2 regions of the Marinomonas sp. genome follow, and region 2 is predicted to be linked to the other one. Evidence: predicted binding sites of a transcription regulator. Region 2 holds the regulator's gene; the other holds the start of a gene.
The links. The regulator LexA, encoded in region 2, represses DNA repair genes until DNA is damaged. The targets are predictions, from matches to a motif close to TACTGTNTANNTANACAGTA.

Region 1: dinB (DNA polymerase IV) is a predicted target of LexA. The motif match lies at 7,113-7,132, and genes of this name have one in related genera.

Annotation. Positions count from the first base shown of each region.
Region 1 covers NZ_OZ245329.1:1,453,614-1,469,192, forward strand. Annotated here, with positions in the region: gene ACO05V_RS06825 (DUF6172 family protein) at 135-482, shown strand; gene ACO05V_RS06830 (DUF2076 domain-containing protein) at 739-1,512, shown strand; partial or broken gene ACO05V_RS06835 (hypothetical protein) at 1,756-2,024, shown strand; tRNA gene ACO05V_RS06840 (tRNA-Tyr) at 2,897-2,980, opposite strand; gene ACO05V_RS06845 (ProQ/FINO family protein) at 3,032-3,982, opposite strand; gene ACO05V_RS06850 (hypothetical protein) at 3,995-4,162, opposite strand; gene ACO05V_RS06855 (hypothetical protein) at 4,168-4,641, opposite strand; gene ACO05V_RS06860 (cell division protein ZapB) at 4,638-4,868, opposite strand; gene ACO05V_RS06865 (flagellar assembly protein T N-terminal domain-containing protein) at 4,928-6,121, opposite strand; gene ACO05V_RS06870 (LPP20 family lipoprotein) at 6,125-6,754, opposite strand; gene dinB (DNA polymerase IV) at 7,147-8,208, shown strand; gene ACO05V_RS06880 (hypothetical protein) at 8,279-9,259, shown strand; gene ACO05V_RS06885 (alpha/beta hydrolase) at 9,379-10,047, shown strand; gene ACO05V_RS06890 (inositol monophosphatase family protein) at 10,088-10,786, shown strand; gene ACO05V_RS06895 (DUF2489 domain-containing protein) at 10,932-11,390, shown strand; gene ACO05V_RS06900 (hypothetical protein) at 11,510-11,761, shown strand; gene ACO05V_RS06905 (mechanosensitive ion channel family protein) at 11,796-12,626, shown strand; gene greB (transcription elongation factor GreB) at 12,745-13,254, shown strand; gene ACO05V_RS06915 (DUF72 domain-containing protein) at 13,251-14,114, shown strand; gene ACO05V_RS06920 (NGG1p interacting factor NIF3) at 14,168-14,476, shown strand; gene ACO05V_RS06925 (NUDIX hydrolase) at 14,457-15,002, opposite strand; gene ACO05V_RS06930 (HlyC/CorC family transporter) at 15,032-15,579, opposite strand, start outside.
Region 2 covers NZ_OZ245329.1:2,907,531-2,923,109, forward strand. Annotated here, with positions in the region: gene ACO05V_RS13895 (DUF4892 domain-containing protein) at 1-337, opposite strand, end outside; gene ACO05V_RS13900 (alpha/beta fold hydrolase) at 378-1,241, opposite strand; gene sixA (phosphohistidine phosphatase SixA) at 1,282-1,761, opposite strand; gene ACO05V_RS13910 (DUF4389 domain-containing protein) at 1,748-2,032, opposite strand; gene ACO05V_RS13915 (NAD(P)H-dependent glycerol-3-phosphate dehydrogenase) at 2,025-3,053, opposite strand; gene ACO05V_RS13920 (protein adenylyltransferase SelO) at 3,105-4,526, opposite strand; gene ACO05V_RS13925 (DEAD/DEAH box helicase) at 4,555-5,913, opposite strand; gene dinG (ATP-dependent DNA helicase DinG) at 6,018-8,144, opposite strand; gene lexA (transcriptional repressor LexA) at 8,214-8,837, shown strand; gene ACO05V_RS13940 (hypothetical protein) at 8,947-9,213, opposite strand; gene ACO05V_RS13945 (DUF6586 family protein) at 9,216-9,686, opposite strand; gene topA (type I DNA topoisomerase) at 9,683-12,310, opposite strand; gene ACO05V_RS13955 (DNA topoisomerase I) at 12,501-13,253, shown strand; gene ACO05V_RS13960 (hypothetical protein) at 13,284-13,772, opposite strand; gene ACO05V_RS13965 (universal stress protein) at 13,836-14,276, shown strand; gene cysS (cysteine--tRNA ligase) at 14,356-15,579, opposite strand, start outside.

The sequences.
Region 1 (15,579 bases), 1.5 Mb from region 2:
TGTGGCTGGTGGATTGCCAGCAGCTGTGTATTTTAACGACTAATTCATGGCGACAAATAAGGCGATCCGTTATCATGCTCTGCAATGGGAGCATGATAACCTCAGCTCCTGATCTTTAATCCTTTAGGATCCCAATGAAAAAGACCTTTAAGTTATCTCACCCAACCATCAAATACCCACGCCTAATCGAAGCAACGAAAAACGAAGTTAAAAAATATCTAAAAAGAGAGCGCAATAAAAAATTGCCAGAATACGCTGACTTTTGGGGATTTGATTGTCGCTTTGGTCAAACCGAAGCCTTGGCTGAAGAGATTCATGTTGCTCAAATCAATGAAAAAATCAGCTTTGCTGAAAGCCAAGAATGGACTGAGTTCTATCTTGAAATTCTAGCCACGCCAGCACAACGTACAAAACGTGATAATGCTGACGAGCAAGACGAAAATGAAGATCTAGAAAGCGAAGAGCACGACGATGAGCTATAAGCTAAGCTCGCGACTAGATTGCAGACACTAAAAAACGCCAGATCAAGACACTTTGATCTGGCGTTTTTGTTTTCAGCCTAGTGCTTTGTTTATTGTTCGCAACTAAGTAAAAATCTTAACTCATTTCAAGATCTTGTTTCCTTTTTCCTGACTCTTTAATCACTTGTTCGCGTTTTCTGTGGCCTTATCATTAAGAGATCGCAGGCCCCTTTTTTTTCATTTGCCTGCAGACTATTATTTCGTTGGAGACAAGAGCATGAGTAACGACGCAAACGGTTTAATTGATAGTTTGTTTGAGCGTATTAATATTGCTGAGAAAAACACAGGTGAGCGAGACAAAGAAGCAGAAGCGCAGATTAACAAACACCTTGTTGCGAATCCAGCTGCGCCTTATTACATGGCGCAAACGATTATCATGCAAGAAGCTGCGTTAAAGCAGTTAAATGCTCGGGTTGAAGAGTTAGAGCGCGGAGCGTCGGAAAAGCCTAGTTCTGGCGGTTTCTTGTCTGGGCTATTTGGTGGCGAGCAGACTTCTTCCCAAGATTCCGCTCAGCAAGGTTCAGGTTGGGGGAGAAGCAATGGTTCTCAAAAAAGCTTTGGTCAATCAAGTAATCAACAGGCAAGGAATCAGGCTGACAGTCAATCGCAAAGTGTTGGTCGAGGTCGCTCTGGTGCTGGTAGTTTTTTAGGTGGTGCCTTGCAAACCGCCGCTGGTGTGGCTGGAGGCATGGTCGTTGGCAATATGTTAATGAACATGTTTAGCCATCATTCACAAACTGAAATGGTCGATATTATCAATGAAACGCCAGCTGCTTCTGATCTTGGAGCAGCGACAGAGGCAGACCAAAGCGGTTTTGGTCAGACAGGCTTTGATCAATCCGGTGAGAGTTTAGATCCTAATCGTGGCTTTGGTCAGGCGGGTTTTGATCAAGCCAATATGGATCAAAGTGATATTGATGCTGGTGGAGTGGATCAAGGTGCCTTTGATCAGGGAGGTTTTGACGATTTTGGTAGCGATGATTTTATTTAGTGGCTGTTGATATATTATATTGACCTCTCGGAGGTTGATTTCTAGCCGCTCGCGGTGTAAAGGCTATTGATCTTTGATTAATCAAGATGCCTCTCTTCGCGTAGCGAATTTGAACCTAAACGAAAAGCCTTAATTTATTTAAGCTCTAATAGTGATAAGAGAGTATCAACTATTAACCAGGCGGTTTTTTTTATATCTTCTAAGCGGCATAGCAGATTGACCTATGCTTAAAGTACTTTTTAATCCTACTATCGAATTTCCGCCGACATAGACAGTGACCTAGCAGAAAAGAAAATAAGAACAATGCAAAACTATTATCAAAACTTTGAAACTATTTGGGGGACCATGCAAGTTGAGGTAGAAAAAAGTCGCATTCGAGTTTTTTTGATAGGGGCTGTTCACCTTCTCTGAAAACAAACGACTGCACTCCCAAAGAGGGAGCAGATCCTAATGGCTGGGTTGTCAAAGCCCCCGGCTCAATTAGAGATGTCACCGTGCTTTTCGATGGCTAAGGTGAATCCTCCCCCACACCTTTCCCTGGTTCGCCATATGATGAACGTTCTGTATAGGTAGAGCCTCCCCATTTGGGTTATAAAATCACCCTAATTGATACAGAAGATCGAACGGCTAGCGTAGGTAGAAATATTGGTGATCTAACCCGAATACAGGGGGATTGGCGCAATTACATAGGTGAAGATGAGACAGGAAAGTCCATGTATCGTTTCTTTCACATTGATGAGCCAATTGAAACCACATCGGTAAAAGAAAAAATTCAAATCATGCGCAAGGGATTGGCTCATAAGGCACTCAGCCTCCACTTATGTAGAAGTCGATAAAGAGGGGTATTTCAAAATCTACTATCGGTTAACTTGCGTCAACGACACAGAGCTATGCCACTACAGCGACAGCCTTAAGATAAGTCGAGCATCTCCTCTCGTCATCCGATCCTCTGATTATGACCTCGATATTTTACTGTTCGAAGGCAAAACCGAAGAGCTGGATGCCCCTTTCGAAAACAAGAGCGACATTTAGATGCACTGTCGGATTTTTTATGTGTATAAGTCTGGTTATTGCGTTGATATCTTGTGCTGGTATGACGGTTTCTGGGGGGAGTTTGTTGTGGTGCGGCTTGAGTTGAGGGCTGATAATATTGGTGGCTTTGGGTGTGTTGTGGCTAATTAAGAGGTTGTTGTGCTGATTTTGGGTGTCTATTTTTATGAGGATTGTAAAGATGGAGGTGTGTGTGGGAGTGATTGTCTTGTGGATAAAGTTGTTAATAAGGTGGTGTTTTGTCTGTGGTAAAACGGATGGGCGAGCTGGATATTGTAAGACGATTTTTATACTGCAGGATGTAAGATATTGAATCTTAAATAGAAACTGCTAATGGTGGAGGGAGGTGGATTCGAACCACCGAAACTTTCGTGGCAGATTTACAATCTGCTCCCTTTGGCCACTCGGGAACCCCTCCACAGCAGCGCGACGTATAGTATACATCGCGCTTTATGATGTAAACAGTTTTTTAAGATTTATTTAGTAGTTTTTCTAACTTTGCTTTCATACGCTCTTCAGGAGATAGGTTATCGTAAATATCTTCTTGTTTAGGGGCGCTTTGAGCAGGTTTAGGTTGCTTAGGTTTTGAATTTGTTCTGTTCTTTGGTTTGTTGCTGCGAGTTGGCTGGGCAGGTCTTTCTTTTGCAGGTCTGCTTGTCGTCGCTGTTTTAGCTTTAGTTGGAATCATAGATTCAGGTAGAGCTGGTTCGTTGTTTACAGCAATGCCTTCTAGGTCAATTCGTGGCTGGCCTGATAATAAGCATTTCTTATATCTGTCTGAACGTGTGTAAGCTGCTAGGGCGCGTTTTTGCTTGCTGGCGTTGAAGTCATCGTCCAGCACCATGTCTTTGTCTATGCCGACTTTTAGAGGCTTAGGCTGATTCCAGTCAAACGCTTTGGGGTAACGGTCTTCAAGCATTTTTATTAGACGGCGATTGTTTTTCTGATTTTTTTGGCGCTTTCTTTGTTCCGGCGTCAACGTCGCTGTCTCTATGGTGCTGTCGCTTGCTTCTTGTACGCTAATGTCGGTATCGACTAGTTTGTCGTCTTCTTGCAAGCCGTTAAGCTCAGGTTGTTGTGTGGTCATGTAATCAATCTGTTCTGTTGTCGTGGTTGTGGTGCTGCTTTCAGCATGCTCGTGCAATAAGTCAAAATTTAGTTGATATTCAACTGCGTCTGATTTGATTGCTTGCTTCGGGGCAGATATGTCATTTAAAAGATCAAGAGAGTCTTCAATGTAAAGCTGCAATTGATCTTCAGTTGAGCGATCTGCCATGTGTTGCAATAGATCCATTGAAGCACTGTATTCAATGGAAGAGTCGTTCCTTTCCTTTAAATTTTGTATTTCCTCGTTGGCGTTTTTTAGCTGCTGCGTTAGCCAGTTAATCCTTGCTTCGAGTTTAGCAATAAGTTGTTCCATAAAACACAAGGCTCAATTTTTTATTGGAGTCAGCGGAATACTGGGTGTATTGCTTGTGCCAATCATTTCTTTTCGCTGATCCTCATTTGGCAGGATGACGGCGATGTTGTTGCCGTTTTGCCACCAAACATAAGTCGTCGATATTAATAAACTAGCGACGAGAATAGGTAATAGTTTCATCTTTCTTAGAAAGTAAGTCCGGCACCAATCATGACGTGTTTGTCATAGATGTCGTTGCTACTGTTTAAAATTTTAATAAATACATCTAGGCGTGATGTATTTGATGTGGCAATTCGAAAACCTGCTTCAGGGTAGTAAACCGTATCCTCAAGGAATGAAACGCCCCCCCCAATGAAAGACCACATTGGGATGCCTGGGAATATTTGAAATGCAGGAGTGGCGCTGTAAAAGCGAGAGCCTATAGTGACAGAGCTTTCGAACTTCTCACCGAGTACAAATGAAAAACCACCATGGAAGGAGATATTTTCCGGCAGTGTATATTCCATTTCTGTGTTGAGTATAGATGTTATGTTGGTATGCCCGGTGTCGCTATTTGGGCGAGCGGCTGTCGATTCGAAGGTTACTAGACTCGCAATTTGATCTTGAGCAGATGCATGAGCACTAACTAGGACTAAAGCTGCAAGTAGGAGTGATTTCATTGTTTATCGTCCATTTGATTTAATCTATTCAGCATCTGGGAAAGTGATGACTCCCAATTAGACTGCTGTTCTTTTGTTTGGTTTAGTGTGTTTTCAATTTCGCTTTTTTCTTCACTTAGCTCATAGTTTTGCATTTCTAACTCTGAAATGCGCTTACGTAGTGAGTTAATTTCGTCTACGGCTTCGTTGATGCGTTGTTCTAAGTGGTGTAGTAGTTCGTTATTCATTGGATCTGTCCTAAAAAAATAAAAATCGCCGTTAATGTGCGGGCGTCATTCTGTAAAAATTACCAAGCAATTACAACATCTTGTTGTTGTACATTTAGTATGTGTGAATCAACAACAAGTTCCCCAACGGAGAAGTTGGGTTGAACTTGCTTGATTGTAACACTGATATTCGCATTATTCAGCTGAGTTTGGGCGGATTGAAGTTGGTTGAATACTTCGTAGCGCCGATATACATTGAATTTATCGCCTTGTTTAACTCCAGCTAAAGATCCAGCTGATATGTGTATTCTGTTGCCTTCTGTACGAAAAATATTGGCTATAAATGGCTGGCAACGTAGTTGTTCACTGGTGTCTAGTGCGCTTTCTTTTAGGGCTTGTTGAACGACTTTTCCGTAATGCACTGTCCAGAACTTTGCGCTACCAAAGCCTATTCTTGAGTGATCAGACACATCCCAGTTACCTACTTCGTTGTATCTGTGTTCGAATAGTAAGGCGCCGCTAAATCCATCATAAATATAGATATCGACCACAAAGTTTCTTTCTTTATCGATATTTTCATCTAATAAGTCTTTTGCGTTCTTGTTATCTGGCTGCCTTAAGTATAGTTCTCCAATATCTCTGATAACGCCACTAATAATATACTGGACACCAAGCTGTTCGCTTATGCGTGTGACGTTAGTGAGAGAGCCGTCATAGTTTGTGGAAGAAGGTGCATTTATTAGATCTGGGTAGATGGCTATGTTGGTAGCGGTTAGGGCTCTTAAGTAACCTTGTTTGTTTATTTCGTCAGCGAGATCTTTTGGTAACTCTCTGGATATGTTGCTGAGCTCTCCGAGTCTGGCTTGCTGAGGAACTTGTAGTTCAAATCCTGTTACGCCGACGGTTTTTTTGTAATAGCTTGTTGGGCCTGTGCTGCATTGTGAATCTGGGGTTACCTCAACACGTGCAATCACTGTCAGGAAGTCTCCGTTTTGTTCTTCGGAAATAATTCGGGCTTGCTGTACCCGGCCAGAGCTGCGGATTTCCAGATTTGATTCTAATTCGCCATTATAAAGCTCGTCTTTAACATTAACCCGAGAACTAGACTCAAGCACCGCTTGTTTAATTGCTTGTTGAGTCGCTCGGTAACGGGCATCTGCGATGTCGTTGTCATAAATAATTGCTTCACCTTTTGCATCGACACTTTTTGCGAAAGCAGTACAGCATAAGGAAAGGCTCAGCGTAAAAGCGAGTAATCGAATCAATAGAGACATTATTTATTCAATGCTATAGAAGTTAGTTGTTGGGGTAGAACTTTGGACATTAACCGCTCGATAGCCTGGCTGGATTTTGCAGTTTGGATCGTTTTGAGGACTGTTAGAACTTACACATTGGCGAAAATTCTCTTGTAGCGCCATTTCAACAACGGTTTCGAAAGTGCCATCTTCGTGCTCACGTTGAGAAACGACTTTCGCACCGACAAGGTAGGCATCAACATAGGTTCTTAATTCATCATTTTGTAGAACCATGTTGCTTAATGAGCTGGAGCCGTCAATTTTCAAGCCATAGACACGCTCTGACAAGTTTCGATAAGCATCTAGCATGGAGCTACGTAGAGTCATTATGCGTGCTTGAGATTTCGTGTAACGCTTATTTGTTACCATTGCAGCATAACCTGTAGCAGTTACTACAATTGGTTCTTGTTTGATGACCGCAATAGAATTGTTGGCATTTAAAGCGCCATTTTGTACGTACCCGTTTGATGAGCTATCTCCTACTTTATTTCCATTGCAAGGAGCAACAGTGGTACATGGTTCGCTTGTGGCGCTTTGTTGGTTGAGGTTTTGGCAGCCAGCAAGGGTTATTGCACCTAAGGCAATTAAAAAAATTCGAAACGATAGTGTCATGGTGTAGCCCTTTCTATGGAAGTCTTTGCCTTGATATCCTGCATTGAGAAAACATTTTTATATGATGTGAATTCAATTTAGCGATTCAACGCTGCAGGTATAAAAATGAATAGTTTGTTTAAAAAATCCTTTTATTTTTCAACATGCCTAATCTTATGGACAAAATGTAAACCATTTTGCTCTATATCGTCCATGTTTGAGGGCTTAAAAAAGCGCTTTTTCTTCGTTTTTGGTAGTAAAACTGTTCTTTTGGTGCGTTTTTTCGAATTTGCTCGGTTATTTTACGTCTCATATGTTTTTTCTAGAAGAGACTTTACAGTTTTTATTGGATTGATGGCGTTGTTTTTGAGATGCTTTGACCTGTCTTTTTATACAGTATTTCTTTGGGTGTTATGTTGCAGAATCGTAAGATTATTCATATCGATGCTGATTGTTTTTACGCGGCGATAGAAATGCGCGACGATCCAAGTCTGCGCGATATCCCTATTGCAATTGGCGGCCCTGAAAGTGGTCGGAGTGTGTTATCGACCGCTAACTATGCGGCTCGTGTTTTCGGTGTGCGTTCTGCGATGCCGACGTCTGTCGCAAAGCGGCTATGTCCAGCCTTGTTGGTGCTCCCCGGGAATATGAATAAATACCGAATTGCCTCAGAGCAAATGCATTCTATTTTTCGTGATTTTACCGATATTATTGAGCCGTTATCATTAGATGAGGCGTATCTCGATGTAACAGATTCAACGGATTTTCAAGGTAGTGCGACACGCATAGCGGAAGAGATACGCTTACGAATATTGAACGAAGTTGGTATTACAGTATCCGCTGGTGTAGCGACAAATAAATTTATTGCAAAAGTGGCAAGTGATTGGGATAAGCCTGATGGTTTAACGGTGGTTACACCAGAAAAACAGTTTGAGTTCGTTTCTGATGTTCCTGTTAAGTTTATTTCTGGAATCGGTCGTGTGGCGCAAGAAAAACTAGCGACGTTAGGGGTTTTTAAGTGTTCTGACCTGCAGGCTTTGGACTTTTCAGTTTTACAGAAAAGCTTTGGTAGCATGGCGTTTCGTTTGTCGCAGTTTGCCCTTGGTATTGATGAGCGACCTGTGACGGTATCTCGGGAAAGAAAAAGCATTTCTGTGGAGCATACTTTTTCGAAAGATTTGCTTGATCTTAATGCGTGTCAGGCCGTTTTACCTCTTTTGCTGGTCGATTTGAAAAAACGGATGACGGGAAGGAACTTCGAATCTCAACTCAGTAAATATTATCTTAAGGTGAAATTTGACGACTTTAAGCAAACAACGGTAGAGCAGCCAATCAAGGCTAAGTTGTCAGATGATGTGTTTTCGCAACTATTGCAGCAAGCGTATTCTCGGTCTCGCCGTCCGGTTCGTTTAATCGGTGTGGGTTATCGCTTATCTCCCCCTGAACCTCACCAATTGAACTTGCCTTTTGTTTAATAATGTAAATTCCAATCAATTTTGTGGCTTCTTACTATACTGAAGAATGAATAATTCGGAGGTGCTCATTATGTTGAAACAGCAGAGTAAGTTTGATTATACAAAACTAAGTATGCCTGATCCCTTGTCGCATCGGTTGCGGTTTGAAGTGGAGCAAACATTGAGCTGTTTGTATGCTGATGCTTCTTTGATTGATCAAATGGATGGATTATACCTACCGTTTTCTAGCTGGCTAAGTCAAAAGGCCCATGCAGGAAAGGGGCCTTTGGTTGTCGGGGTTGGTGGCGCACAAGGGTGTGGAAAGACCACCTTTTGCACCGTTATTAGTCGCATATTAAGCAAAGGGTTCGATTTAAACTGTATTGTGATCAGTTTGGATGATTTATACAGTACTCGGCAAGATCGTATGAAATTTTCCAATCAGACTACGCCAATGTTTGCAGTGCGTGGTGTGCCTGGAACGCATGATGTTAGTTTTGCTCTCTCACTGTTTGAACGATTGAAAAATCTTAAAGATGGGGAAGTGATGAAATTTCCTCGTTTTGATAAGTCGATTGATGACCGAAAAGCGGTGCATTTGTGGCAAGAGGTTCAGGGGCCAGTTGATGTTGTTCTGTTTGAAGGTTGGTGTGTGGGTGCGCCACCTATGGTTGAAGGAATGGATCAGCCATTGAATAAGCTTGAAGCTGAAATGGATGGCGATGGAGTGTGGCGTAATAAGGTGAATCAACTTTTAAAAGACGATTATAAGGCGTTATTTTCGCAAATTGATTTAATGGCTTGGATGCAGGCGCCAAACTACGATGTTGTCTACCACTGGCGCAACAAACAAGAACGAGTTTTGGAAAATCACCTTCATGATATTCATGGTGTTCTACTTGATACCATCGATTTGAAGGTTATGTCTTCAGAAGAGTTGAAGCAGTTTATGCAATATTACGAGCGATTAACTCGGCATATGTTGGCTGTGATGCCAAATAAAGCAGATGTGTTAATGAAATTAAATGAAAAGCAAGACGTAATGGAAATGCGCTTTCCAGTTGAGCACTAAATTTCAACGTCAAAAGCCACTTTATAAGAGACAGTAGTGAGCTCTACTTGTCGAGTGGGAAACGTCAATATGATAGGCTATAGCGAATTGCGATAGCCTATTTTTTTGGAGTGTTAAAAATGACTAAATTATTGCCCTCTGTTTTAGTGGAAACGAACGAGCAGCCTGATGCTGCTATCATTTGGTTGCATGGTTTAGGATCAGATGGTCATGATTTTGAGTCTTTGGTTCCTGCCTTGTCTTTATTGCCTACGTTAAAAGTACGTTTTGTTTTTCCTCATGCTCCACGTCGTCCTGTTACAGTCAATGGCGGTATGGAAATGCGTGCTTGGTATGATATCTATGAGATGACGCTAGAGCGTAAAGTCGATATGGAAAATATCGAAGAATCATGTCTGCAAGTTGAGCAATTAATTCAAGATCAAATTGATAAAGGCATTGCTTCAGACCGAATTATTTTGGCGGGTTTTTCACAGGGTGGGGTGATCGCATACCACACAGCGTTACGTACTAAGCATGTGTTGGCGGGGATTCTTGAGCTATCAACCTATTTGGTTAATGGAGACGATGTGCCTGAAGCGGACGATTGTCCTAATGGGCGAACTCCGATTCTTATTCATCATGGTTCGCAAGATCCAGTGGTTGCGCCAGTGTTGGCGACTCAAGCGCGGGATCTTTTGGTTTCTAAGGGCTATTCTGTCGCTTATCAATCTTATGAAATGCCTCATTCCGTATGTCCTGAGCAGGTGCAGGACATTTCTCACTGGATAAATGCTCGATTGGCGTAGCTGATTTTGTAAGTTTTCTCGTTTTATTTAAGGAACTTTTGTGTCTGAAAACTATGAAGAATGGCTGGGATTTGCGAAAGCTCTAGCGATGAAGGCTGGCGAGATGATCGTTGAATCAAGAAAGAATTCAACCTTCGTGCGTGATTATAAAATGGATCATGAGTTGGTGACTACAACTGATATAGCGGTTGATCAGTATATTTGTAGTCGTATTCTTGAACATTATCCTTCGCACTGTATTTTGTCAGAAGAGTCTTCGCCGCATCTAGATCTTAGTGGTATTGGTGATGAGGTTCCGGTTTGGGTAATTGATCCGATTGACGGTACGGTGAATTTCGCACATGGCCATCATCACGTTGCGGTTTCTATTGGTCTTTATATTGGTGATCAGCGAATTTTAGGCGTGGTAAATGCGCCGTTTTTAGAAGAGTGTTTTTGGGCGCTGAAAGGTTCGGGAGCCTTTTGTAATGATAAACTTTTAACTGTTTCAGGTGCTCAAAAGTTAAGAGATGCTCTGGTTGCAACTGGGTTCCCTTATCAAAAAACGGCACTAGCGCCTATCATTGATAGAGTATCGCGTATTTTACACCATTGCCAAGATGTTCGTCGTAATGGTTCTGCAGCATTGGATTTATGCTGGGTGGCTGCTGGTCGTTTGGATGCCTATTTTGAAAGTGTGAAGCCTTGGGATATGGCGGCAGGCGCTTTAATAGCGGAAGAGGCTGGAGCCAAGGTGTGATATTATTTATCTAATACATCAAATTTGCCTGAGGTGGTTAATGGAGAGGGGCTTTTGGTGTCGACGCCTCAATTATATGCCGACATTTTGGCTCTTGTTGATATTGATTTGTAACGTGTTTATTTTTGGTTGATTGGGTTTTTTTATGTCTTTTACTGCATTTATGATTGTGTTGCTCTGTTGTGTCGGTGTGATTGCCGTTTCTCTTTGGTTTATTCGTCATCAGCTAAAATTGAATAAAGCGCGAGAAGAGAAAATTCGTGCTGGAGAAGATCGTTTTCTTGAAGAGCGCCAAAAAAGGATTGATAGTATTCGAGTGCTTTTGAAAACAGTGGGGACAGAAGAGCTAAATTGGATAGAGGCCAGCATTCGAATAAAGCATTTGTTGGATCAATTGAGCGAAGATTTATCTGAGCACGAAGATATTTCGGCTTTTTATATTATTACTGAAAAAACTCAGCATATTCCAACTCATGAGCAATGGGGTGACTTGCCTAAGCCTGCGAAAATGAAGTTTCGACTCGAAATGGATAGCTACGAAGTGGAGCATGCTGAGCATTTGCAGCGTGCTAGATCCTCGTTAATGGCTTATGACTTTAAATAATGTTGTTTCAGCTGCTAGTTTCTATCTGTTTTTTGTTTTTACTGTTAGTTTTACTGGTGTTGTTTTTTATTCGTCATCAATCAAAAGTACCCTATTATAGGTTGACGCAAGATCAATGTGTGACTTTGCTTCAAAACGCAATTCAAGGTGTTCTACCTGAATATGAGTGGCATGCTTTTATCGGTATGACCGCTAGAGATGACGATGCGCTTGATGAGCTAAGAGAGCGGTGTTTATTGATTGATGAGTTTGGAGTAAAGGGGACGCAATTCGTAAATGGTCGGGCTTGTATCACTTTTAATAAAAAAGGTGTTTCTCAGCTGGAATTGTTGTTGGATGAGTGGCAGCATAAATCAAAGTATTTAGTCTGATTTTATTTTAAAACGGAAAAGCATAGGTTTAAGTATGAATGAAATAGAGGCGTTGTTTGATCAGGGTGCTGAGTTGATGCCTTGGTTGGTTGATAGTGTAATCAATTTGGTCATTGGTCTTGTTGTGTTCTTTGTAGGTAAATTTATTGCTTCCAAAGTTTCTCAATGGTGTGAAAAGCGAATGCTGAAAGCCTCCGTTGATCAGGCAGTTGCTGGTTTTGCATCTAGCATCTTGTATGCCTTGATGTTTGCTGGTGTGGCTTTGATGGCATTGGGGCAAATAGGCGTAGAGACAACGTCCTTTATTGCTATCCTTGGTGCTGCTGGCTTAGCTGTCGGTCTTGCATTACAGGGTTCCTTGTCTAATTTTGCGTCTGGTGTGTTAATTATAATATTGCGTCCATTCCGCTCTGGTGATTTTATTGATGCTGGCGGCCAAATGGGTACGGTTAACCGTATTGAACTATTTCATACTTATCTTAAAACGCCAGACAATCGTGTCATCATCGTACCAAACTCTTCTGTGATGAATGGTTCTATTGTCAACTTTTCTCGCGAATCGACTCGTCGTTTAGACCTTGTTATTGGTATTAGTTACGATGCTGATATTCGCTTGGCAAAACAAATCATGGAAGAGATTGTGAATGCCGATGAACGCATTTTGAAAGATCCAGCTTGTTTGATTGCGGTTTCTGAATTAGCTGACAGCTCAGTAAATTTCTTCTTGCGTCCTTGGGTAGCATCGGGTGATTACTGGACGGTGCGAGCGGACCTTTTGGAAAAAATCAAATACACCTTTGATGAGCGTGGTGTGGGTATTCCATATCCTCAAATGGATGTTCATGTACATAAGCAAGAGTCGTAAGCTTACATAGCTTTAACTTCTTGTCGCTGTAATATGTGAAATGCCGCCAAATAATAGTTGGCGGCATTTTTGTTTTTACTATCTTTCGTTTTTTAATAATTAAAAAAGGCTGCTAATAATGAGTCGATATCGTCCTCCTTCGCCACCAAAGTCCGCTTATATTACTTATGAAGGTGCGCAAGCTTTGTTGGCTGAGCTTAAATATTTGTGGAAAGAAAAGCGTCCAGCTGTGACTGAAACCGTTCGAGAAGCTGCGGCCCAAGGAGATCGTTCGGAGAATGCGGAATATATATATGGTAAAAAACAGCTTCGTGAGATAGATCGTCGCGTGCGTTATTTGGAAAAACGTTTGGATGTTTGTACTGTGGTGGATCGTCTTCCTGCAGATAAAACGAGAGTCTTTTTTGGGGCTTGGGTGACGCTAGAAGATGAGGTGGGAAATGCTAAAGAGTACCGCATTGTTGGTCCAGATGAGCTAGATCATAATCCGAATTATATTAGCATCGACTCTCCTGTTGCTCGGGCTTTACTCAAGAAGCAAGAGGGCGATGAAGTGGTTATTCGCCTTGCTGGCGGAGAGAAAAACTACTTAATTGATGCTGTCGAATATCGTCAAGTAGTTGCATGATTATTCACTACGGCATGGCGCAGTGGCAACATCCAGCTTGGGTAAATTGGCTTTATCCTGCTTCATTGCCAAGTGCTGAACGAGTTGGGAGGTACTCCCAAGTATTTTCTACGGTCGAGGTGGGGAGTACTTTCTATACCAAGGTGGACGATGCCCAGTTGATGCGCTGGTATGAATCTGTTACCGAGGGCTTCAAATTTAGTTTTAAAGCACCGCAAACCGTTACTCATCGTTTGATAGAACGCCCTTGGCGTGACGTTCAGCAAGACTGGCTGGCTTTCATGCTTTCTTTGCAACCGTTACAGGCTAAGCTTGGCCCAACCATGTTGCAGTTCCCTGCGATATGTGACGAGCGTGCTCTAGATACGATTCTAGCTCTATGTGATATGTGGACGCTATCTACGCCTTTGTCTGTTGAAGTACGTAATCTTGCCTATTTTGATAAGTCCCTCACTGAACGCCAATTTTTATCCGCTTTGTCTGAGCGTAATGTGAATCGTGTGGTGATGGATTCTAGACCAGTTTTTTCTACTGAAGCGTATTGCGAAAGTCTGGTTGATGCCCAAAAGAAAAAGCCAAGAGTGCCTTGCCATCCTGTAGTGACATCGAATCATCCAGTCGTGCGTTTTATTGGTCATCCTGATTTACCACGTAATGAGGTATGGCTAGACCAGTGGGCGGCGAAACTGTCGCAATGGCTATCAGAAGGGCTGACACCGAGTGTGTTTGTGCATTCGTCGGATAATATCGCTGCGCCAACCTTAGCGGCGCAATTGGATGAAAAGGTGTGCGCGCTAATGCCTGATTATCAGCGTGCTTTGGTTTTGCCGCAAAGTCAGGAGCAAGCCAGTCTTTGGTAAAAGATTCTCAATTAAGGTTGCATGTTTTCTAGATGAAATTGTTAGGGGAGATGATGTACTCATTCGTTTTTTATGTTCCAGAATCACATTTAGAATCTGTTAAGCAGGCTGTATTTTCGGCAGGTGCAGGTTCGATGGGAAACTATGACTCTTGTTGTTGGCAAGTGAAAGGGCAGGGGCAGTTTAGGCCTGTGACAGGAGCGACGCCATTTCTTGGTAAGGTAGATGAGCTAGAATTTATTGATGAATATCGGGTGGAAATGGTGCTGAGTGAGGAGGTAAAAGCGAGTGTTTTGGCCGCTTTGTTGTTGGCGCACCCCTATGAAGAGGTGGCCTACCACTTTATTCCGATACAGTGTTGAAATGAATGGTGTCTTCGTGGAAGCCGTATTGACCTTTTTTATGGTCTTCGATGAAGAACTCGATAGTCTTGGTTACGCTACTAAAAGCCAGCTCATCCCAAGGAATTTCATCAAAATCAAATAACGCGACCTCAGAGCTTTCTTCTGTGGCATGAAAATCATCTTTTTCTAATTCAGCGATATAGAAAAGGTGAACTTGATTGATTCTAGGGATGCTGATCATGCTGAAAGCTTGTTTGCATATGGCAGTTGATCCGCTTTCTTCTAATGTTTCCCTTAAAGCGCCTTCGCTTGTGGTTTCTTGGTTTTCCATAAACCCTGCAGGCAAGGTCCAGAAGCCTAAGCGTGGCTCAATGTTCCTTCTGCACAATAAGATTTTGCCGTCATAAAGCGGAATGGTGCCAGTAATCAATCTAGGATTATCGTAATCGATAAAGTCGCAACTTGGACAAACCGCACGTAGCCTGTTATCCCCAGCAGGGATGGTCATATTAACGGCGTGACCGCATTGCGGGCAGTATCTCATGTGTACATCCTTAACGTGTTTACTTGAGCTTAGCGTTTTAGCTGAAGCTTGGCGTATTTGACAACTTTATCTTCAATTTCTTGAATTTCAATCATGTAATGACCGACCCATAAGCTAATTGGGTGTTCAGGGATGAACTCCAATGTTTCGATGATAAGACCGTTTAGGGTTTTTGGTCCGTCTGTCGGTAGATGCCAATCAAGTGTTTTGTTGATTTCTCGAATGTGTGTCGAGCCTTCAATTCTGAAAGAGCCATCATCAAGAGTTTGGATTTCTTCTTCTTCGTCTTGGGTTGGCGGAGTGAATTCGCCAACGATTTCTTCAAGCACGTCTTCTAAAGCGGCGATACCTTGTACATCGCCATATTCATCGACCACGATCCCCATTTGCTGATGATCTTTTTGGAAGTTCAGCAATACTGTGTTTAGGGAGGTGCTTTCTGGAATGAAATAAGGTTCAACGGTTGCTTTTAATAGCGCTGCTTTGGATGGTGTAGGGTCGCGAAGAAATACCGCTGCATGGCGTGCGTGCAGTATGCCGATGACTTTGTTTATTTCGCCATTGTAAACCGGCATGC
Region 2 (15,579 bases):
TACTACCGCAACTGCGACTATCGCACTCAAACAAAATACTACGACCATCACTCAACATCTGCGAGCGATAATGATCATAAACATCCGATAAAAGTGCATTGCGATTGATTTTATATAGTGATGAAAAATAATCACCTTTTAAGCGAATAACCGTTTCAGGCTCCCATCCGCTGCCAGCACGTCGGATTTTGCTCAAAGGAATTTCAACAAATTGTTCTGCTTGAGAATTACTTTTAACCAACTGCGCATCACGATAAGGTTCAATCCCTAAAACCCCAGCAAAAGAAACACCACTGAAAGCAGCCAATAGATATAACACGCCTCGAAACTTAACCATATAACCTTCCTATCATCCCAACTAAGGATGGGCTAACGCATTAGTTTTGATCAATAAAACGCTGAACTTCAGTTGCCACTGCGAAACAAGTATCTGGCTCTAAATGAAAATGGTGATTACCTTCAAGCCATTTCAATTTTATCCATGGGAATTGTGCCGCGCGCTTTTCAACTAACTGATGATCATTCTGATAAATCCCCTCTTTTGCAACCAAAGCCAAAGTTGGGCATTTTATTTCTTGAATAAAGGCTTCAACGCTTTCTTCATCCATACGAAATGGCGAAGGAAAGGTTAACTCACCATCATGACGCCACGTCCAAATTCCATCATCATTCTGCTTAGCACCACGCTCAACCAGCATTTTCGATGCAGATTTGGATAATTGAGTAAAACCATCCATTCGAGCCAATATCATGTCTTCTTTGGTCTTATAACTTGTGTCCCTACCCAAGCGATATTTGGCCATTTTATTAATAGCTCGCTGCAGCGTAACCACACGATCAGCCGGCGCTCCACTTAATGGCCCCATATTATCTAGCACAATCAGACCACGAACTTTATCTGGGGCAATCGCAGCGACCAACATAGCAACAGCACCGCCCATACTATGCCCAATCAACCAAACGCTTTGTTTGGACTGGTTTAAAATAGACACCACATCCAAAACATAATCCCATAAATGGTAAAAACTTCCCGTTGGGCGATGTAAAGACAAACCATGCCCTGCAAGATCTAGTGCGACATGGGAAAAATCAGAGAGATGAGGAGATAGATTAGAAAAACTTGCTGCATTATCAAGCCAACCATGCAGCGACAACACCTTAAATGCCGAGGTGTTTTTAGGCAGCCATTGCAACGCCGCTATCTCGGTATGCGCGAGCTTGTAAACAATTTCATTTCCCATATATGCTTTTTAACCAACCCATGAAATTCAATTAAATAATTTATGATGGTGAAACACACCAACGAAATTGACAACATGCCCCAGCAAAAAGTTCACCTTCAACTGCTGCAATCGTAGCCGTTGTCATAGCAAAGCTCACGGGCAAAGGCTCATCAACTAAAAAGTCCACCAACTGATGAGCGAAAGGTTGATGAGTCACTAATAAAACAGAGTCATAAGACTGCTCATTTAACCAAAGCGCCACATCCATCTCACGACCATCCGGCGTAATTAAGGGACAATCTTTAACCTCGACGGACACATCAAGATCGGCTAAAAATGTTTTTGCGGTTTGTTGAGCCCGAATATAAGGACTGACAAAAACCACATCAAACACCTCACCTTTGTTTCGAAAAGCCCGAGCAGTTGTCTTCACCTCTGCCACCCCAAGCTCAGTTAGCTCACGACGCTCATCTTTGTCATAACCATATGGCTGAGCATTGCCGTGACGCAAGACATAAAGGCGTTTAAGCTTCTTCATCCGCATTCACCTGAGGCCATGGTTGAAATGGAAAAGGCTTCTCTTCTGACTCGAAAGACAAAAATGAAAAAATTTGCCCAATAAAAGCCGTTACACCCTTTAACCAAGAAGACAAAGTCACTGGCTCATACTTTGAGCCTAGCTTTACTAAGCTTACTAAGATAAGTAAAACACCAAATACAGTAACTGCAATATTTAGAACAACCCAATACAGCAGCATAAAAATCACACGAAACCAAAAACCTTGATCAGCATAACCTGGATTAGACATTTTTATTCTCCTCATTTGTCGCAAATTCGACATCCCACTTCTGCTCACCTGTCATCATTGACCCAATCAATGATTCCAGCTTAGCGCCTTCAAACAATAATTTAGACAAACCTTCCGCTAGAGGCATATACAATCCATGTTTATGGGCTTCATCAACAACCATCTTTAAGGTATTAACGCCTTCCGCAACCTCACCTATTCCACCAATCGCTTCATCTAAATTATGTCCAGAACCAATCGCAAAACCAACACGATAATTTCGACTCAAAGGCGAAGTGCAAGTTGCGATTAAATCCCCCATTCCCGCCAAACCAAGAAATGTCATCGGGTTGGCGCCAAAATGCACAGCAAACCGACTCATCTCAGCCAAACTTCGTGTCATGATCATCGACATGGTGTTTTCGCCAACATTTAGCGCTTTAGCAAGACCACATACAATCGCATAAATGTTTTTTAGTGCGCCGGCCAGTTCAACACCGGTACTGTCAATATTTTCATACACTCGAAAAGTAGGTGATTTCAACAGCTCAATAACTCGCTGGCGCACTTTGTCATCAGCACTGGCAATGACCGATCCAGTCATCTGTCCTGCCGCAATTTCTTTTGCCAAATTTGGGCCACTTAGCACGCCAATTTTTTGCGTCACAGGGTTTCGACGCAAAACATCACTCATAAGTTCAAATCGGTTTGGATTAAAACCTTTGGTGGTGCTAATTAAAATTTTATCCGCCGTCAATAATGGCTCAATGCGTTGCACAACCTGCTCGAACGATTTAGATGGAATGGAGACAAAAATCGTATCACTATCGCGTATTGCTTGCTCTAAATTGCTCGTCGCTAATAACTCTCGGTGCAACGGCGCATTAGGTAAATAACGGCTATTCAAGCCAGTCAAATTAATCTCTTCAACTTGCTCTTCATTACGCATCCATTGGCTAACTTGATGGCCATTTTTGGCCATAATATTCGCCAAGGCTGTACCAAAACTACCACCACCTAATACACATACAGAATGCTTCATAATGACTGTTTCTCTTTAAAAATATCGTCTAACTATATAAATTGAACAACTCTAAGACGAACAACTAACCTCTAACGATTTGCCCCAATCAGGCGCTCTTTGCGCAAGAACGTCTGACTCTGGATGCTCATCAAAAGGATGAGTGAGCACGTTCAATAAGCGTCGAAAAGGTAAATAATCTCCGCGCTCTGCCGATTGAATCGCATCATGAGCCAAATAGTTTCTTAGTATAAATTTGGGATTTACAGCCAACATAGAAACACTAATATCAGCCCATGTTAAATCACTTTTCATTCGCGCAAACTCATAGCGTTCAAGCCAATTTGACAGTTTTTCTCTATCAACAACCTCATCGAGCAAAAGCGAAAAATCACCTTGCTCAAAATGACTCAATAAACGGAAAAACACCGTGTAGTCCATTTTCTCTGCTGCTAATATTGCAAATAGCTCAGGCAATAACTCGTGTACATCTTCTATAAAACTTAAGCCCGTTTTACTCATCATCAGCGCATCATAGTGAGTCTGTAACTCTGGCTCGTAGCACTGCAAGATAGCAATAAGCCGATCTCGTTCAAGATGCTTTGAAAAACATCGCATCAAGCAATTGAGATTCCACAAACCAACACCAGGTTGCCGAGAAAAAGCATACCGCCCTTCATGGTCAGAATGATTGCAAATCCAATCTGGCTCATAATCCTCCATAAAACCATAAGGACCATAATCGATCGTTTCCCCAGTGAAAGAAAAATTATCTGTGTTCATTACGCCATGTTGAAAACCAATCGATTGCCATTTAGCAATCATTCTGGCAGTACGTTTGACCACTTTGATCAACATACTTTCTAGAGGTGATTCCGACTCTAAACATTCTGGGTAATAATGTTTAAGGCAGTATTCGATCAGTTGATCCAGCTCTGCTTGTTTACCTTGATAGAAAAAGTATTCGAAGTGACCGAAGCGAATATGACCTTGTGCCACTCTGAGCAGCATAGCACCAGCCTCTGGCGTTTCTCGATAAACCGCCTCTCGGCTATCATAGAGCGCTAAAGCACGTGAAGAAGGGACTGACAGAGCCGCCATAACCTCACTCGCCAAATACTCACGAATACAAGAACGCAAAACAGCACGGCCATCGCCACGACGAGAATAAGGCGTCGGCCCAGCACCTTTCATATGCAAATCATACAAAAGATCATCTTGACCACGAACTTCGCCCAATAACACACCACGACCATCACCCAATTGAGGTGAAAAACCTCCAAACTGGTGGCCTGCGTAGACCATGCTAAGACTAGAAGACAAAGCCTTTTCGCCACTTAAGACTTGTTTGGTTTCAGTAGATTTAATATCAATAGACAGAAAAGTAGCGAGCGATTGGTTAAATTCAACCAACCGCTGCTCTAGAAGTGGTTGGATAAGGGTTTTCGAAGAAAACGCCTCACCCAAACTTGCAAAATGGTGTTCTAAATTCATCTTATCTCACTTAAAAATTAAGCGATCTTTATAGAGATGTATCGACCATGTACTCACAGCGAATACTCTCACCGACGACTCTTTCGATTTCAGGAATCATGAAAGCATCATCTTCACTGGCAAAGCTTACTGATTTACCCGTTTCACCGCCTCGACCAGTACGGCCGATACGATGCACATAATCCTCAGGGCCTTCTGGCAACGAATAATTGACAACTAACTCTACGTTATCAACGTGAATACCACGCCCAGCAACATCTGTTGCCACAAGCACTTGAATGATACCTTCTTTGAAGTTCGCCAAGGTTTTTACACGTTTATCTTGCGCAACTTCGCCAGATAATATCGCACAATTAATATTGGCTTTGCGTAAACGCTCATAAAGATCGCGTGTTTCGTCACGACGGTTAGCGAAAATAATAGTCCGTTGACCGCCATTTTTTTCGATCAACTGCTGCAATACAGGCCATTTTTGGTCCGCTTCGACAGTATAAATAACCTGATCAATATTTTGATTTGTTGCTTCTTTTGGAACAACAGACACTTCTTTCGGGAAATAAGTCCATTGCTGCGCCAATGCCTGAATATCTTTCGGGAAAGTCGCACTAAACAACATAGTTTGTCGTGTTTCTTTGTGTGGTGTCATACGAATAATGCTTTTTACATCAGGGATAAAGCCCATAGACAGCATGCGGTCAGCTTCATCTAGCACCAAGCACTCTACTTTACCCAATTGCACTTTACGACTGCGGGCAAAATCCAACAAACGGCCAGGCGTAGCGACTAAAATATCAACATTTTCAGTTTCTAATGCGATCTTTTGTTTTTCATAGCTCAAACCACCAACCAAAGTCACGACATTCAAATGACAATTCCACGTAAGTTTGACCGCTTCATCGGCAATCTGTATCGCCAATTCACGAGTCGGTGCGATAATCAGGCCACGTGCAAAATTATTCGCTCTTTTTTCTTCAAGCGGGTAATCAAGAAAATCACTGATCATTGCGATTAAAAAAGCAGCCGTTTTACCGGTCCCTGTTTGAGCTTGACCAATAATGTCATAACCCAACAAAGTCATTGGCAAGGTTTCAGCTTGGATTTCACTGCAATATTCAAACCCCATTTCTGCAATAGACTTAATGACGCGATCAGGAAGATTTAAATCATGGAAGCGCATCTTGCCTTCAACTTCAGCAACCGGAAAATCTTCTATGGACCAAATTTTAGAGTTTGCATTCCCTGCTGATGTTGTTTCACTACTTGTTTGTGCATTAGCTTGAACGCTTGCAGGGCTATCATCATTATTTCTTGGTCGCTTATTTGGGCGACGAGTACGTTTTGGTTTTGCTGTTGTTTCTGATCGTGCTTCTTGAGTTTGGTTTTCCATATTGGAATCTTTACGCTTCTATTGTGTTTTGAGGTTAATAATCTGTGCAAGGAGTGTACCTAATTGGTAAAGCTTTATCACCCCTTGCTTACGCTTTGTTGAACCTAGGGAAGGTACTTATAGGGCGGCAAACTGTTAATCAATTGCGATCCATATCGTTTGGTACGCAAGCGCTTGTCTAAAATGTGTATTTCACCTGAGTCTTTTTCACTTCTTAAGAGTCTTCCAGTTGCCTGCACTAAACGCAAAGAAGCATCCGGGATTGTTATTTCCATAAAGGGATTACCACCACGTTTTTGAATCCATTCCGCCAGCGTGGCTTCGACAGGATCATCTGGAACAGCAAAAGGAATCTTGGCTATGTACACACAGGTTAAATAATCACCTGGCAAATCCACCCCTTCTGCAAAACTGGCTAAACCAAGTAACAAACTGCCTTTCCCTTCATCAATACGAGATTTATGTGAATCCAAAATAACGCGTTTAGATTGCTCGCCCTGCATTAAGAGTATTTCTTGCAAACCAGCAGACACAGACTGAGCCACTTCTTCCATCTGACGGCGAGACGAAAACAACACCAAACTGCCCTTTTCCGTATTCACATGCTTATCTAAATAGGTAACAATTTCTGCGGTATGTTGCTCTACTCTATTAGGTTCATTCTCCATATCTGGAACCACTAAAAGACCACTTTCTTGAAAATTAAACGGACTAATCACTCGTAGGTATTCACTCTCGCGTGGCACGCCAGATCGCATATTAAAACGATGAAATTGATTAAGCGCGGTTAACGTTGCGGACGTTACTACCGCGCCGAAGCATTTATCCCACAACTGCTGCCTTAATGTGTTCGCAGCAAGAATCGGAGAACCACCGAGTTCAATATCTTGTTCCATGCCTTGACCAGATAAAACCAACCAACGTGCATTAGGCGGAAAGTTCTGATCGTCAACCGTAGAATATAAACGCCAAAGCCCAATGCATTGCTCTAAACGACCAAGAATGACACCCAAAATAGGCTGCCAAGTTTCTGCTGTTTCCGGTGTTACACCCATCCCTTCATTTTGCTTCGTCTTTTTACATTCGTCTTGGATACTTTCAATGTTGTTGAATAATTTTTGATAAGACGTTTGTAAACTGTAAGCCAGCTGGCGCAACTCATCTGGAATTTGACCAAACTCAAAGCGGTGCTGATTATTTTCTTGATCTAAACCCAATCCCTGAATATAAGGCGCTAAACCTTGCTGGGCATATTGGATAAAGTTCACGATACTTTGTATTTGCTGAGGGATTTTTAGTAATAGCTGTCCAGTCAGACTAACATCGTCAGTTAGCTCTTGCTTTAAGTTGACTAGATTTTTTTCTAGCTGACGCAACCAAGCAATACTTTGCTGCAAGCGAACTTCATGACGAAAGTGCCCTATCGCTTTATCAGGAAGATGATGACCCTCATCAAAAACATAGATGGTTTCTTTTGGAGGAGTAAGAATCGCGCCACCACCCAATGACAAATCCGCCAATACCAAATCGTGATTGGCAACAATCACATCAGCCACTTCGATTTCAGCACGCGCTTTAAAAAACGGGCAGGCGGAATAATTCGCACAATTACGGTTGGTGCATTGCTGATGATCTGTGGTTAAGCGTCGCCAGTCTTGATCTCGAACGATGCCCGCCCAGTTATCTTTATCGCCATCCCAGTCGCCTTTTTGCAAAGCGGCATCCATTTCTTGATAAAGGACAGTGTTCACATCATCAGAATGCAAGTGCTGCTCAAACAGGCCCGCAAACATATCATCCATAGCTTGTTCTTCTGAGCTAAGAAAGCCCTCAAGATTATTCAAGCACAAATAACGCCCCCGCCCTTTAGCAAGAGTGTACTTAAAAGTAAGATCGGTATGCTCGAGCAAGTCAGGCAATTCTTTATGTAGGATTTGTTCCTGAAGCGCGACCGTTGCCGTAGAGATAATTAATTTGAGGCCACGGGCTTTCGCAATAGGAATCGCCGCAAGGCAATAAGACAAGGTCTTACCTGTGCCTGTTCCGGCCTCAATCACGGCAACATGCTTTTCTTCAAGGCGTTCGCCTTCCGAGCCTTGTTTAATGTTACCCAAGGTTCGAGCGATTGCACCAATCATCTGGCGCTGTCCAGCCCTTGGTTTATGGGACTTCGCATCCAAAGATGCTCGGTATGCAAGTTGAATCTGTTTTTTTAGTTCGTCTGAAAGCATTTATATCATTGAGTATAGTTAGGAATGCTGTATATAATAACAGTAACTGTATAAACAACCAGATAACCTATGATTAAATTAACCAAAAGACAATCTGACGTACTAGAAACCATTCGCGAATTTATTGGTGAAACAGGTTTTCCACCGACCAGAGCAGAAATAGCACGCCGGCTTGGGTTTAAATCTCCTAACGCCGCCGAAGAGCATCTCAAAGCCCTATGTAAAAAAGGCGCAATAGAAATGCTGTCCGGCGCATCAAGGGGAATACGCTTAGTTGATCGTGCATCAAATGACGATCCTGCAGACGACCTTGGCTTACCTGTCATCGGCAAAGTCGCTGCAGGTTACCCTATTTTGGCTCAGGAGAACATTGCTTCTCATGTGAACATCCCAGCCAATATGTTTTCACCACAAGCCGATTACTTCTTGTCTGTCTCTGGGACCAGTATGAAAGACATCGGAATCATGGAGGGTGATTTATTAGCGGTTCATAAAACCACTACTGTGCGCAACGGCCAAATTGTCGTTGCTCGCATTGGTGATGAAGTAACGGTTAAACGCTTCGAACAAAAAGGCAGCATCGTTCGACTTATTCCAGAAAACGAAGAGTTCAATGACATCATTGTCGACCTTGAAAGCGAAGAGTTTGCCATTGAAGGCTTATCTGTTGGTGTAATTCGCCAAGGGCTTTAAGTAACCGCTGCCACATAAAACAAACACTATTCCAATAAAAAAGCGAAGCTTGTGCTTCGCTTTTTTATTTCAGCCTATGCTGAACTCCATCGGTATCATCATAGCTGATTTAGTGCAGAATCTTAGGACGAAACTCCTCATCATCAAGATACTCCGAGTCATCGTCAAAAAACGAATCATCCGAATAAACAAAATCAATGCCCGCATGAAACATGCATTTTGCTAATTCAAAATAACGATCCTTTAAATAAGATCGAGTGTCGTCTGAAATCTGCAGTGTCGCTAATGGAACGGTTTCCTCACCACCCTCACTGGCTGGACGCAGGACGATATCGCCGTTATCTAGCTCAACAATTTCTAGGTAGGATTCTTTCATATTCAATACTCTGATGACTCTTCTCTAAAACGTAATACCAATTCAACCAACTTGGCCAAATAAAAACTTACAGACGCTCCTGCGTCACTTCCACGACCAATTAGGTTATCACTTTGAACAACTGATGACATAGAGGCGCGACACTCAAACTGAACTAAATAGGCCTGGTTCAATTGAAAACACCAAGAATCAGAGCGAGACAGTAAATCTGCCAACTCAGCTAAAACTGGAACGACGACTTGCTTGCTTTCTGACTCAGCTAATAATTTAGTAACATCAAGCGTCCCCGTTAAAGAGTAAGCTGATGCCACCTCTTTCAACAGCCCATTAAGCGCGCTTCTTAACTGGAAAATAGCCGAGCTTTCCAGCCCGACTTTTAACCATGCTTCGTCACTATCTTGACTCTGCTTAATGAAGCGTCTTGCCGTATCCAGCTTTTGATTGGTTAGGCTAGCTAAACTAGCGCCACTCATTTCTTCTTACCTTCCTCAATCACCCATTTAGAGCCAACATAAAATGCCTTCCAGCCAGTTGGTTTGCCCTCTTCTTCCGTCATGACATATTGCTCTTTCGTCTTACGGCTATAGCGGATGATTGCAGGACGACCTTCAGAATCTTTTTTAGGCGCTTTTGCAAAAAAGTGATATTTAGGGTCTATTTGATCCATATATGGCAGTAACTCTTCAACCAAAGGTGCACGAGTTTCACGCTTACGCGGAAATTGGCTAGCTGCCAAGAATAAACCAGTTGCACCATCACGAAGAACATAGTGATCTTCTACTTTTTGGCAAGCAAGATCAGGCATTGGTACGGGGTCCATTTTTGGTGGTGCCGCTTCGCCGCTCTTCAATAACTTACGAGTGTTTTTACACTCGTCGTTAGTGCAACCAAAGTACTTACCAAAACGACCAGTTTTAAGCTGCATTTCTGATCCACACTTATCACATTCAAGCGTAGGACCATCGTAACCTTTGATTTTGAAAACACCAGTTTCTACTTCGTAACCCGAACAAGCAGGATTATTACCACAAACATGCAGTTTGCGATGCTCATCCATTAAATAACTGTCCATGGCAGATCCGCAGATCTTACAACGATGCTTATTGATAAGCGCTTTAGATTCGCCCTCTTCGTCGTCTACCGCAATCGCTTCGTCACCACGTGTTAGGTTAATGGTTGCTTTACAACGCTCTTTTGGAGGCAAGGCATAACCAGAACAAGACATAAACACACCGGTGCTGGCGGTACGAATCTGCATTGGACGAGAACAAGTTGGACATTCGATATCTGTCGGGGTTGGCTCATTCAGCATCATACCGCCATCAGGCGATTCTGCTTTCGCTAGCACCGAACTAAAATCTTTATAAAACGCATTAAGCGTTTTAATCCAATCTTTATTACCTTGAGCAATATCGTCTAGCTGCTCTTCCATTTGTGCCGTAAAGCTAAAATTCATCAAAGAATTAAAGCTATCAACCAAACGCTCAGTCACGATATCACCCATTTTCTCTGCATAGAAACGACGATTTTCAACACGCACATAACCACGATCTTGAATCGTAGAGATGATAGATGCGTAAGTTGATGGACGACCAATTCCACGTCTCTCAAGCTCTTTAACCAAACTTGCTTCGCTAAAGCGCGCAACAGGTTTGGTAAAGTGTTGCTCAGGCAATAACTCTTTAAGATCCAAATATTCACCCTGACCTACGTCAGGCAAAATATTATCTTCACCTTTTTTAGCAACTGTCTGCATGGCACGAGTGTAACCATCGAAACGTAAAATACGACCTTTGGCTTTAAACTCGTATTCACCTGTAGTGACAGTGATAGTCGTAGACGTGTATTCCGCTGGCGTCATTTGACACGCCATAAATTGACTGCGGATCAAGTCGTACAAGCGATGCGCGTCTTTTTCCATGCCAAGCAAATCATCAACACGCACAGTCACATCGGAAGGTCGAATGGCTTCGTGCGCTTCTTGAGCACCTTCTTTACTGCTATATCGAATAGGATCAGCTGGTAAATAAGCCTCACCAAAGTTGGAAAGAATATAACCTCTCAACGCCTCTACCGCATCAACACTTAAATTGGTCGAGTCAGTACGCATATACGTTATGTAACCGCCTTCATACAAGCGCTGCGCTAACATCATGGTCTTCTTAACGCCGTAGCCTAAACGCGTACTTGCCGCTTGCTGTAACGTAGAAGTAATGAACGGCGCAGATGGTTTGCTGCTTGTTGGCTTGTCTTCTCGACTACTAACCAAGTATTTCGCATCATTTAAACGAGCAACATGCTCATCAGATTGCGCTTTGTTAACAGGTCGATATTCTTTGTCTTGGTATTTTGCAGCCTCGAATTTAATAACTTCTTTCGATGGCGTCGCAAGCATTGCATCCAATTCCCAGAACTCATCAGGAATAAACGCACGAATCTCTTTTTCGCGCTCGACAATTAATCGCACAGCAACCGATTGAACTCGTCCCGCTGACAAGCCTCTAGCTACTTTTGACCAAAGCAAAGGTGACACCATAAAGCCAACTACTCGATCTAAGAAACGACGAGCTTGTTGAGCGTTAACGCGATCCATGTCTAATTCAGATGGCGTTTCAAATGCCGCTTTGATGGCTTTTTTAGTGATTTCGTTAAATACCACGCGCTTATAGCGAGTATCGTCACCGCCAATGGCTTCACGAAGATGCCAAGCGATTGCCTCTCCCTCTCTATCCAAATCGGTTGCGAGATAGATGGTGTCAGCATTTTTCGCCAAACGCTTTAGTTCATCGACAACTTTTTCTTTGCCTGGCAGAATTTCATAGTGAGCTTTCCAGTTACTTTCTGGATCAACCCCCATTCTAGAAATTAACTGTTTACGCGCTTTGCTACTTTTATACTCAAGTTTTTCTTCCGGACTCATTTTACGTGTCAAAGCAGCTTGCTTCGCACGCTCTTGAGGCGTAGAGGTGGCAGTTGTACCTGAAGGCAGGTCACGTATGTGCCCGACACTCGATTTGACGATAAAGTCGTTGCCCAGATATTTATTGATGGTTTTCGCCTTTGCCGGCGATTCCACGATAACCAGTGATTTTCCCATTGAACTGTGTAAGCCTTTTAATAAAGTAGGTCTGCAAATCCACGTTGCACGAAGTTTAATCTCTAGGGGCGCTGATATTAAGCAAACACCTTTTATATGACAAGCGATCCCTGTATTGTTTCACACATTAAATCTTGCTGAACTTAGTATTTCTTATTTAACATACTGAATTCGTTGCTTAAGGACAATCATGGCTACCCTTCAAATATTAACCATTGCTTTTTTGATCATCATTGTACTTTTGTCAGTGGTCATTGGATCACGCGCCCATCAAAAAGAAAAAGAAATTACTGAACGACGCGTAAAGCAATTGCAATTATCAAATAGAGCGGATCGTGTTGAACAACACATTCGCGGTTTAAAAGATATTAATACCGATACTATTGCCACCGATGTGCTTTACGATTTCTATCTAGACACACTTCGAGAGCTTCTGCAATATTCCGATGATCCTGAAAAGATTGAAGTACGCATAGCAACCGCTGAAGAAGGCAGAAACAACGACCCTATTCCATTCAACCCAGAACCCGAACCTTTTAGCTTCCAAGAAAAAAGTAACTACAAAGAGCGCCTTACAAAATTAGCCAAAATGTTGCTTTATTTACGTCGTAAAGGCCGTATAAGCAACTCTCATTATCAAGCTTGTTATGAATATCTACGTTGGCTTAATTTATGGATTCAATTAAATCGCCAAATGGTTCAAGCAAATAAAAACTTTGACAGCGGAGACATGCGCGTTGCACAAACGCTTTATAGTGTAATTTTGTCGCATATTAAATCAGATTCAATAGAGCGCCCAGAAAAAAATACATTAAAAACCTTTGTTACCGATAGGATGAAAGAAATCCTGTCACCGACTATTGCAGCTATGCAAGAAAGTGAAAATCCCGAAGATGCCTTAAGCGCACTTCTTCAAAATTTAGAGCTACCTAAAAACTCTTAACGGCTAATTCTCATTTTACCGAGCGTCACGCTATGCAGTGACGCTTTTTAACTCTACTAATGAGTTTATAAGTCTCGCCAATTCCTCCAAAACCGCCTCGTCACCAGATTCATCCCAATACAATGACACACTCTCTGGCGCGATTTTTATTCCTACCAACAACGATCTATGCTTTTCCAATATTTTTTTAGCCTCTGACGTTAATGCAAATAATTCACTAGACCACCACCCATCAGGCAAGGCATTATATTTCCACACTTCATAAGGTAGCAGCCAAATACAATCAGGCAAGGAAGTTACAGGCTTTAGTCGATAAAAAGAATAGGCAATCGTTTTTTTCCTATTCATTGATTTATCCCACTTGTCAGGGAGGTCAATTGATGTAAGCTGAACAGTAAGACCAAGTTTTCGAGCATGCATACGTAAAGCCATGCGTTGACGCTCTTTTTTTGGAGGCATAATCCATAACGCTGACCCCATTAAAGAAAGTGTAATAAAAATAACAATAAGAGCGGTCATATTTTAATGTCTCTCTAGTTTTAAACTAAAATAAATTAATCGAGCCAAATTTGGAGGTGTTCTATGATGTATAGCAGAATTCTACTTGCTGTTGACCTAACCGATGAAAGTATAAAGGTAGCTAACAAAGCCGTTGCGCTCTGCAAAGCAACGGGTGCGGAACTTACCATACTTCATGTCATTGAATCACTCAATTACGCCTATGGTGGTGATGTACCCATCGATATCACAGATATCCAAGCACAATTACAAGAAACAGCCAAAGAACGTATCGCCATTCTTGAGGCTCAATTAGACGTTCCCGTTCAAGAAAGCTGCATATCTCAAGGCGGAATAGAAAGCGAAATACACCGCATTGCTGAAGAAAAACGCGTTGACCTGATTGTTGTAGGAAGTCACGGCCGTCATGGCCTAGCTCTGTTACTCGGCTCTACAGCTAATGGCGTTCTTCACGGCGCCCCATGCGACGTATTAGCCGTTAAAGTGATAAAAGACAAAGACTAACTAGCGCTAGCGTTATTTAGTTACTTAATAAAAAAGGCGATGATCCCATCGCCTTTTTTATTATTTTAAACTTACCACTTCAACTTCTGGTCCAAGTCGTGCCTTCTCGGCTATCGAGAAGCTCAATTCCTTGGCTAGCCAGTTCATCGCGAATTTCATCGCTGCGAGCAAAGTTTTTATCTTTACGAGCTTGCGTTCTTTCGTCAATCAAGACCTGTATTGCAGCTTCATCCAACCCTTCAGATACAGTGCTGTTTTGCAAAAAATACTCTGGATCTTGAAACAACAAGCCAAGCAATTCTGCCAAAGAGCGTAACTCTGCGGCCAACACTAACGCTTTATCCGCATCTTCTGTTTTCGCTTTATTGAGCTCACGAACCAGCTCAAACAAAACAGAAACAGCAACCGCTGTGTTGAAGTCATCTTTCATGGCCTCTTCAAAACGCTCAGTGAAGATTGTAGGCTCAAATGACTCAGCAACCGGTTGTTGGCGCAATGCAGTGTAAAGACGCTCTAAAGCAACTTTTGCCTCTAGCAAACTTTGATCTGAGTAATCAATCGCACTGCGATATTGGCTTGAAACCATCAGGTAACGAACCACCTCAGGATTAAACTTAGCCAACACATCACGTACCGTGAAAAAGTTCCCCAAAGACTTGGACATTTTTTCGTTGTTAACTCGAACCGCACCACAGTGCATCCAATAGTTTACATAGTCCTTGCCTGTCGCCGCTTCTGACTGAGCAATTTCGTTTTCATGATGCGGAAACTTAAGATCAGGCCCGCCACCATGAATATCAAAATGACTACCAAGACAATTAGTCGACATAGCAGAACATTCAATGTGCCAACCAGGGCGACCATCACCCCAAGGAGAAGGCCAAGACACTTCGCCAGCTTTTGCTTGTTTCCACAAAACAAAATCCGCCGGATGCTCTTTGGCTACTTCAACATCAATACGCGCGCCAGCCAACATATCTTCAAGCTTACGGTTGTTTAATTTACCGTAATCTTTAAACTTAGTTGCTCGGTAGTAAACATCACCAGAAGTTCCCTGATAAGCAAACCCCTTATCGATAAGGGTTTGCACCATATCGATTATTTCTTGCATGAATTCAGTAGCTTTTGGCTCACGATCCGGCATTTTGTTACCAAGACGCAATTCATCTTCACGCTGCGCAGCGATCATACGCTCAGTTAAAGACTGCGTTGACTCGTTATTTTCTTCTGCACGCTTAATGATCTTGTCGTCAACATCGGTAATATTGCGAACATAAGTCAGCTCATAGCCAAGATGGCGAAT